3 regions of the Clostridium sp. CM027 genome follow, and region 1 is predicted to be linked to each of the others. Evidence: a T-box and tRNA genes for the amino acid it is inferred to sense, from the RefSeq annotation. Region 1 holds a T-box; the other regions hold tRNA genes.
What was found. The T-box of region 1 lies ahead of thrS (threonine--tRNA ligase). A T-box ahead of a tRNA ligase gene usually reads a tRNA of that ligase, here a tRNA-Thr.

Region 2: it has a tRNA-Thr gene. The T-box ahead of thrS (threonine--tRNA ligase) is inferred to sense a tRNA for this amino acid. The anticodon was not compared.
Region 3: it has a tRNA-Thr gene. The T-box ahead of thrS (threonine--tRNA ligase) is inferred to sense a tRNA for this amino acid. The anticodon was not compared.

The regions. Positions count from the first base shown of each region.
Region 1 covers NZ_CP077725.1:1,264,590-1,267,867, forward strand. The annotation lists gene thrS (threonine--tRNA ligase) at 1-1,328, opposite strand, end outside; T-box leader at 1,368-1,594, opposite strand; gene KTC92_RS06040 (PTS transporter subunit IIBC) at 1,951-3,278, shown strand, end outside.
Region 2 covers NZ_CP077725.1:2,734,583-2,737,860, reverse strand. The annotation lists gene KTC92_RS12940 (ABC transporter permease) at 1-178, opposite strand, end outside; gene KTC92_RS12935 (ABC transporter permease) at 180-1,007, opposite strand; tRNA gene KTC92_RS12930 (tRNA-Thr) at 1,307-1,381, opposite strand; tRNA gene KTC92_RS12925 (tRNA-Asp) at 1,387-1,463, opposite strand; tRNA gene KTC92_RS12920 (tRNA-Val) at 1,469-1,544, opposite strand; tRNA gene KTC92_RS12915 (tRNA-Glu) at 1,558-1,632, opposite strand; tRNA gene KTC92_RS12910 (tRNA-Asp) at 1,718-1,794, opposite strand; tRNA gene KTC92_RS12905 (tRNA-Val) at 1,800-1,875, opposite strand; tRNA gene KTC92_RS12900 (tRNA-Glu) at 1,889-1,963, opposite strand; gene KTC92_RS12895 (NAD(P)/FAD-dependent oxidoreductase) at 2,301-3,278, shown strand, end outside.
Region 3 covers NZ_CP077725.1:2,350,244-2,353,521, reverse strand. The annotation lists gene KTC92_RS11135 (rod shape-determining protein) at 1-210, shown strand, start outside; gene yyaC (spore protease YyaC) at 336-890, opposite strand; tRNA gene KTC92_RS11125 (tRNA-Thr) at 1,248-1,322, shown strand; tRNA gene KTC92_RS11120 (tRNA-Tyr) at 1,328-1,412, shown strand; tRNA gene KTC92_RS11115 (tRNA-Val) at 1,455-1,530, shown strand; tRNA gene KTC92_RS11110 (tRNA-Thr) at 1,563-1,637, shown strand; tRNA gene KTC92_RS11105 (tRNA-Tyr) at 1,643-1,727, shown strand; SAM riboswitch class I at 1,830-1,932, shown strand; gene metK (methionine adenosyltransferase) at 2,018-3,193, shown strand.

The DNA of each region.
Region 1 (3,278 bases):
AATCTTTGTGGTAGCTGTAAATCTAGTTGTATAGTTCCACATTGCCATTCCCGTCCTATGCTATCTTGCAAGTGAAAGTCAATTTTAGGTCCGTAGAATGCCCCGTCTCCTTCATTTATCTTAAAATCCATGTTCATTTCCGTGAGAGCGCCCTGAAGTGAGCTTTCTGCTAATTGCCACTCTTCATCACTTCCCATAGAATTTTCTGGTCTTGTTGAAAGTTCTACTCTATATTTAAACCCTAACCTTCCATAAACCTCATTTATAAGTTTAACTACGCCCTTTATTTCTTCTTTTATCTGCTCTGGTAACATGAATATGTGAGCATCATCCTGTGTAAATGCTCTAACTCTCATAAGTCCGTGCAAAGCTCCAGATAGTTCATGTCTGTGCACTTTACCTAGTTCTCCCGCTCTTATTGGTAGATCCCTGTAAGAGTGAGTTTCTGATTTATATACAAGCATTCCTCCCGGGCAGTTCATTGGTTTTATAGCGAATTCTTCTTCATCTATATTGACTGTATACATGTTCTCTTTATAGTGAGACCAATGCCCAGATGTTTCCCAAAGTTCTTTGTTTAACACCATAGGAGTTTCTATCTCAACATAACCTGCCTTCTTATGAATTTCTCTCCAGTACTCAATTAATTTGTTTTTTAAAACTACACCATTAGGGAGAAAGAATGGAAATCCTGGTCCCTCATCCATTAAAGCAAATAATTTTAGCTCTTTCCCAAGTTTTCTATGATCCCTTTTCTTCGCTTCTTCAAGCATATTCAAATATTCATCAAGTTCACTTTTCCTTGCAAATGCCGTTCCATATATTCTTTGAAGCATTTTATTTTTTTCACTACCCCTCCAGTAAGCGCCTGCAACTGATAATAATTTGAAAGCTTTTACCTTTGAAGTTGATAGTACATGAGGCCCTGCACAGAGTTCTATAAAATCTCCTTGCTTAAAGAAAACTAGTTCTTCATACTCTGGCAAATCATTAATGAGTTCTATTTTATAAATCTCGCCCTTATCCTTCATAAGTTTTAAAGCTTCTTCTCGAGAAATAACTGATCTCTCGAGTCTTAAGTCTTCCTTAACTATTTTTCTCATTTCTTCTTCAATTTTTTGGAGTATATCCATAGTAAAGGGTTCTTCCACATCAAAGTCATAATAAAACCCATTATCTATTGCAGGACCTATAGCCAATTTAGCATTTGGATACAATCTCTTTACTGCCTGAGCGAGTATATGGGATGTGGTGTGTCTAAGCGCCCTTTTTCCTTCTTCTTCATTAGAATTTATTACACTTCCATCTTTTATTACAACCTTTAACATAAATATTCCTCCTTCAAAAAATAATAAACCCGTCCCAAAATAAGGGACGAGTTTTATCGCGATTCCACCCAAATTACAGAAGGCTTAGTTTAAACTCACCTCTGTCACTCAATACCACTAACGCCGGTTTGCGGAATTACCTACTTAAGTTCAGTAATCAACTCAGAGGTGGTTTTCAATATTGCTTATTCAAGAAACTTTTCAGCCGGTGAGTTTCTCTCTCTTTGAACAGTATACTATTTACTTTTCCTCTTCACAGTTTTTAATTTAAAACTATTGTATTCCAACCTATTCCAATTGTCAATATGTGTTCTAATTATTATAATATGTCTATTCCACATATAAGTGATTATTTATATATTATATCCTAAAATTTCAACAACATTCTTGCAAATGACTTGATTGAAAAATATTTATTGGATGAAACATGGTGTACAGTTCAAACATGGGTACAATTTTATTTAGAAATTTATTTTAATATTTCATTGACAATATTTTCACTATGAAATATACTTTAATAAAGAACGCAAACGTTTGCACATGTTTAATATAAAAATACAATTGCGTATTGAAATTTTTATAAATACATATTCATTAAATCAATATTGGAGGTAATTGGACTATGGTTAAGAACAAATCAAAAATAATTTCATTCGATTTTTGGCAAAAATTTGGTAAGGCATTATTAGTGGTGGTCGCAGTTATGCCAGCAGGTGGACTAATGATTTCATTAGGATCAGTTATAGGAATAGCAGCACCTAATTCTTCATTTGTGCAAACGTTATCGCAAGTTGTGGGAGGTATAGGATGGGGGCTAATAGTTAATTTAGGGCTATTATTTGCTGTAGCTATCGGTGGTTCTTGGGCTAAAGAGCGTGCTGGTGGAGCATTTGCAGCACTCATTGCATATATTTTAATAAATAAAATTACTGGTAATGTATTTAATATTACCAATGAGATGCTCACGGATGCTCATGCAACAGTAACTTCCTTAACAGGTCAGCACCTTTTGGTTAAAGATTACTTTATTTCTGTTCTTGGATCCCCAGCATTGAATATGGGAGTATTTGTTGGTATTATATCAGGTTTTCTTGGAGCAGTTTTATTTAATAAGTATTATAACTATAATAAATTACCAAATGCACTTGCATTCTTTAATGGTAAACGATTTGTACCATTCGTTGTTATCGCAGGCTCCAGCGTTGTTGCACTTTTATTTGTAATAGTTTGGCCATTTGCTCAATCAGTTATAAATGGATTTGGCAAATGGATTGCAACATCACAAAATACTGCACCATTTATTTCACCCTTTATATATGGTACGCTTGAGCGTCTATTACTACCTTTTGGACTTCATCATATGATTACAATACCAATAAATTATACAGATCTTGGTGGAGCATATAAAGTATTAACTGGAGCTAATGCAGGCAGTCTTATACTTGGACAAGATCCGCTTTGGCTTGCATGGGCTACTGACTTAGGTAACTTAAAAGCCGCTGGAGATATGAGTGCATATAATAACTTACTTGCAACAATTCATCCAGCACGTTTTAAAGTTGGCCAAATGATTGGCGGAGCTGGCTCCTTAATGGGTGTTGCACTTGCTATGTATAAAAGTGTACCAAATGAAAAACGATCAAAATATAAATCAGTATTTTTTTCAGCAGCCATTGCAGTTTTCTTAACAGGTGTTACTGAACCATTAGAATTCATGTTTATGTTTGTTTCACCAATATTATATGGTACTTATGCAGTTATGCAAGGCTTTGCATTTATGTGTGCGGACATATTTAATCTGCGAGTTCACAGTTTTGGTGTTATAGAGCTTGTAGCACGTATACCGATGATTGTAAAAGCAGGGATTATAGGTGATCTTATAAGATATGTACTGGTGACCGTCGTATTTTTCTGCATAAATTATGTTGTATCTAAATTTATGATCAAGAA
Region 2 (3,278 bases), 1.5 Mb from region 1:
TAAACATATCTGATTGAAATACATTTGCATACCACTTAATGCTAAACCCCTTTGGTGGGAATGCAATATAACTTTCTGTTCCTATACTTGTTAACGCTATAATTACTAATGGTGCTAGTAAAAATATATATACTAATGCTACGAATATAGTAAGTAATTTGCTTTTTTTGCCTTTCATGTTATAATCCCCTCTTATCTAATCTAGACGCTAATAAGTTTATTCCTTTTATAACCAATAATGTTGTAACTATCATTATTGTTGCAACAACAGACGCCGCTTGCCAGTCACTTAAGGTCATCGCTTCTTGATAAATTAATGTGGCTAACACTGTATTTTTATTACCACCTAATAACTGTGGTGTAGTATAAGCAGTAAGTGCTCCTGTAAATACAAGGACTGTTCCAACTATTAATCCCGGTAAACTCAGTGGGAATATAACCTTAAAGAAGGCCTTCACTTTATTAGCTCCTAAACTTTCCGCTGCTTCTAATAAGTCATTATCTATATTTTCTAAAACTCCTACTAAAGAAATAATCATTAGCGGTGAAAATAAATAAACTGTACCAACTATGATTGCGCCTTCAGTATACATCATAGTTAAAGATTCATTAATAACGCCTAAGCTAAGTAACACTTTATTTATAACTCCATTTTTACCTAAAATACTCATCCAAGCAAAAGAACGAACAATTGAATTTGTAAGAATAGGGAATATGGTTAATGCCATGAATAACCCTCTAATCTTCTTTGAGGTTCTAGACACAAAATATGCTGTTGGAACTCCAATAACCACGCATATTGCAGATGATATTAAAGCAATTCTTAATGTTCTATAAAATATCTGCAGCGTATACTTATCTCCAAAGAAATTTAAATAATGATCTAAACTAAAGCTTCCATTAATACTAAAAGTAGGAATTATAGTACTAACTAAAGGTACTATAAGAAAATAAGCTAGTAATATTAAACACGGTACAAATAATACGTAAGTCCATTTTTTCTTCATAGGTTTAACTCTCCTAAAATTTTATCTTAATGATATTTTTGTTCGGTATATATAATTTATATTTATTTCACAAAACCAATAATGTGGCAAAATATTGATATTCGTCCAAAAAATACGAACATTAATTTATTTTAATTGCTTATTATATGTGTTTATGCTACTATAACGATCGAATGTTGTCAATATTTTTATTTTTTCAAGACAAAAAATCAAATCACTCTAAATACATTTTGAATCTTAATTTTCCATCAAATATGCCGGACGTAAAAAAAGTCCTAAACAAATGTTTAGGACTTTTTTGGAGCTGGCAATAGGAATTGAACCTACAACCTGCTGATTACAAGTCAGCTGCTCTACCGTTGAGCCATGCCAGCAAAAATGGCGACTCAAAAGGGATTCGAACCCTCGACCTCCGCCGTGACAGGGCGGCACTCTAACCAACTGAGCTATTGAGCCATATATGGTGGGAACAACAGGGTTCGAACCTGTGACCCTCTGCTTGTAAGGCAGATGCTCTCCCAGCTGAGCTATGCTCCCATATATGTTTTAATGGTGACTCCTAGGGGAATTGAACCCCTGTTACCACCGTGAAAGGGTGGTGTCTTAACCGCTTGACCAAGGAGCCTTATTATTTTTCAATGATTCTTTTGATAAGAATCAAACTTATAAATTAGATGTTCTTTTATTAAACTATAACAGTTTAGTAAAAATGGCGACTCAAAAGGGACTCGGACCCTCGACCTCCGCCGTGACAGGGCGGCACTCTAACCAACTGAGCTATTGAGCCATATATGGTGGGAACAACAGGGTTCGAACCTGTGACCCTCTGCTTGTAAGGCAGATGCTCTCCCAGCTGAGCTATGCTCCCATATATGTTTTAATGGTGACTCCTAGGGGAATTGAACCCCTGTTACCACCGTGAAAGGGTGGTGTCTTAACCGCTTGACCAAGGAGCCATACTAATTTGTCACTTTATTTATTATGGGCTTACGTCTTGCAACCCGACATAAACTATAATACCTAATTTTTCTTAAAGTGTCAACATATTTTCTTATTTTTTTTATTATTTTTTTTCGCAAAACACTCAAATCCAGTTAAATCAACGGTTCCCCTTATAGAATTTTTTTTATGTTTTTTTGAAAATAACTACTTTTACTAAACAATCACAAACAAATTCTATGGTTACTTATAAAACAAAATAAAAATTCATTTTCATCCTACTGATTTTAGGGTAAGATTATATGTAACCACTTTATAATCTAAAAATATTTTTTCTCGAAAGGAGAGATTTTCTTGAAACATTCTCTTATAATAATTGGCGGAGGTGCCTCTGGTTTAACCTCTGCTTTAATAGCAAAAGATTTTGGTATAGATGTAGCAATAATTGAAGGAACCGACAGAGTAGGTAAAAAAATACTAACTACCGGTAACGGTAGGTGTAATATCAGTAATGTACATATAAATAATGATAGATATCACAGTGAAAATCCAAATTTCGCAGGTTATACGCTAGATTCTTTTACCATAAAGGATACTATAAATTTTTTCGAGTGTTTAGGAATACCTTTAGTTACAAAAGATGGTGGTAAAATGTTTCCTATGTCATTGCAAGCCTCATCAGTACTTGATATACTACGCTTTGCTATAGACGAAAAAAAAATTCCACTATATACAAATACCAAAGCTAAGGAGATTATTAAAACAAATAAGGGTTTTAAAGTTTATAGCACAGATAATTCTACATATGAATGTGAAAGGTTGATTATTGCGACCGGTGGTAAATCAGCTCCTAAAACGGGTTCTGACGGTTCCGGCTATTCATTGGCTAGGCAATTAGGTCATAGTATAATCTCTCCTGTACCAGCCCTTGTACAGCTTAAATTAAACTATAATAAACTAAAGGCTCTATCTGGAGTAAAGTTTGATGGCTTTGCGGAAATATTTATAAACGATAAATATGTTCAAAAGGAATTCGGAGAAATACTTTTCACAGATTACGGCATTTCTGGTCCTCCTATTCTTCAGCTTAGTAGAACTGCATCTTATGGTTTATCTAAAAATAGCAAGGTTTCTTTAAGTATTGATATGCTACCAAATATTAGCTACGAAGATCTAAAAGCATTTTTAAATAATCATTGGTCAGTATTCCCAAGTCGCTGCGTTCATGATTCATTCATCGGAATAATCAACAAGAAGATCATTCCAATAATTTTAAAAGAAGCAAATATAGATGACATTCATAAGCCTTGTTGCGATTTGGCCTCAAACGAA
Region 3 (3,278 bases), 1.1 Mb from region 1:
GCAGATATAGCTGATAAAGGTATAGTTATGACTGGTGGAGGTGCATTGTTAAAAGGCTTAGGTAAGCTCATACAAGAGGTTACTAAAGTTCCGGTATATCTAGCGGAGGATCCGATTTCATGCGTAGCACTCGGAACAGGTAAAGTATTGGATTATATGGATAAGTTAGATAATTCATTCAATGGAAGAGAATTATGCTTAACAGAATAAAAAGTATAAGCAAGCTATAAAAATAAGCAATACAATTATTAGTTTAATTGCATTGCTTATTTTTATATTATATAAGATTTGTAAGTTTAAATTGTGGATAATTATTTAAAACTAATTAAAGCATGTTAAACAGGGCTCAAATTATTTTCTTCATTGGTAAGGGAGTGCAAATAGTATGAATGCAAGAGGGATCTGCTTAAAACATTAGCAATATCCATTACCAAGCTCAATCTTATGTTTCTATTTGTAAATAATTCACTATCATCACTTGAATCTACTATACCTATTAATGAAAGAGTGCCTACCTTAGGAAGGGTTTTCCCTACACCTTTGCCAGGATGAATTGGATAATTTCTAGCTTGGAGTTCTCCAATATTTGAAATGTCTCCTAAACAAGCATCTACACCTATTATAGTACAATTTGGGTGCAATGCATTTATTTTAGATAATTTACTATCTATGTTTAAGGCATGAATTGGATTATCTATAGTGCCATATACAGGTAATGGAAAGGAACTATTTTTTAAAAGTGTACCAACTAAAGGACCTAGACAATCGCCTATACATCTATCGGTACCTATGCAAACAACTAAAGTATTTTTGTCAATATAGTCTTTTAGAAAATTAGAAAGTGTATAGTATGCTAAAGGATCTTTATAATGGGTTTTAGCTTTACTCAAGAAATATACCTCCTTGTATTGCGCTGGGGAAAAATTATTAGTTTCCTATGAATAATTTATATGAATAAATCCCGTGTATTATTATAATAAAGAATAAAAAAATGATTAATTAAAAAATGATATATAAGTATATTAACTATATGAAGGAAAACCAAATAAAAAATATAATAAATTATTTGTGCAAATAGTAAGTTGTATCAATGCTTAATATTAAGCAAATATGCGAATAGTATAGTTATGGAGAGAAGAAGTCGTTTATTAAAGGATAATAGACTTGAAATTAATTAATTAAAGTTGTATAATAATTCTTGTCGACACGGTAAAACGGTAAAACGGCAAAATGATAAAACATAATATGCTGGCATGGCTCAACGGTAGAGCAGCTGACTTGTAATCAGCAGGTTGTAGGTTCAATTCCTATTGCCAGCTCCATAAGTGGAGGAGTTCCCGAGTGGCCAAAGGGGGCAGACTGTAAATCTGTTACGTAATGTTTCGATGGTTCGAATCCGTCCTCCTCCACCATTTATAATGGTTTACAATAAATTATGGTTTACAATAAATTATGGGAGCATAGCTCAGCTGGGAGAGCATCTGCCTTACAAGCAGAGGGTCACAGGTTCGAACCCTGTTGTTCCCACCATAATAATCTTTTTAAAATAGAATAAAATGCATGCTGGCATGGCTCAACGGTAGAGCAGCTGACTTGTAATCAGCAGGTTGTAGGTTCAATTCCTATTGCCAGCTCCACATATGGAGGAGTTCCCGAGTGGCCAAAGGGGGCAGACTGTAAATCTGTTACGTAATGTTTCGATGGTTCGAATCCGTCCTCCTCCACCAAAAGACATCTATAGATGTCTTTTTTTATTTTTTACAGGGTTTAGATTCTGTTGACACCATAGAATGCATATGGTATTATAATTAAAAGTTAATAATTGATAACTCTTATCAAGAGAGGTGGAGGGAAAAAGGCCCTATGAAACCCGGCAACCGGTGCAATGCACCATGGTGCCAATTCCTGCAGTTATAATCTGCAAGATAAGGGAGATGATTAAATCACCTCTTCTTATATTTGGAAGAGGTTTTATTTTTTTATAGGGAAATTTTAGAGAATAGAAGGGAGAATTATAATGAAAAGATTATTTACATCAGAATCCGTTACAGAAGGACATCCAGACAAAATTTGTGACCAAATTTCAGATGCTGTACTTGATGCTATTTTAGAGCAAGATCCTTATGCTAGGGTTGCTTGTGAAACAGCGGTTACTACAGGAATGGTTTTAGTAATGGGAGAGATAACAACTAGTTGTTATGTAGATGTTCCTAAGGTTGTTAGGAATACCATTGAAGGCATAGGATATACTAGAGCAAAATACGGGTTTGATGCTAGCACATGCGCTGTACTTACGTCTATTAATGAACAATCAACAGATATAGCTATGGGAGTAGATGAGGCATTAGAATCTAAAGCAGGCGAGATTGATAAGGTTGACGCAATAGGTGCTGGTGATCAAGGCATGATGTTTGGATTTGCAACTAATGAGACACCAGAATACATGCCACTACCAATTGCTATGGCTCACAGATTAGCAAGAAAGTTAAGCGAAGTAAGAAAAAATGGCACATTAGATTACTTAAGACCGGACGGAAAGACTCAAGTTACTGTAGAGTATGAAGATAATAAGCCAGTAAGAATAGATACTATTGTTATTTCAACTCAACATGCAGAAGAAGCAACTCATGATCAAATTGAAAATGATTTAAAAGAGCATGTAATAAAACCTGTAGTTCCAAGTGGATTATTAGATGAAAATACTAAATATTATATAAATCCTACAGGCAGATTTGTAATTGGAGGACCGCAAGGAGACTCTGGTTTAACAGGAAGAAAAATAATAGTAGATACTTATGGTGGATATGGAAGACATGGAGGTGGAGCATTCTCAGGAAAGGATGCAACAAAAGTTGATAGATCCGCTGCATATGCTGCAAGATGGGTTGCTAAAAATTTAGTTGCTGCAGGAGTTTCAGATAAATTGGAAATTCAGTTAGCTTATGCTATAGGTGTAGCTAAACCGGTATCTATAGAGGTCGAAACTTTCGGAACAGGAAAAATTGACGATGATAAAATAGTTCAAATAGTTGAAAAAGTATTTGATTTAAGGCCAGCTGTAATTATAAGAGAATTAGAACTAAGAAGACCTGTTTATAAACAAGTAGCTGCCTATGGACATTTTGGAAGAATTGATTTAGATCTTTCATGGGAAAAACTAAACAAGGTTGATGAAATAAAAAAGTACGTATAATATAAAAAAAGGGATAACAATTATTAATTGTTATCCCTTTTTAGTGCATGTGATTATTAAGTAGTATTTTGATAAAACCTAAGAT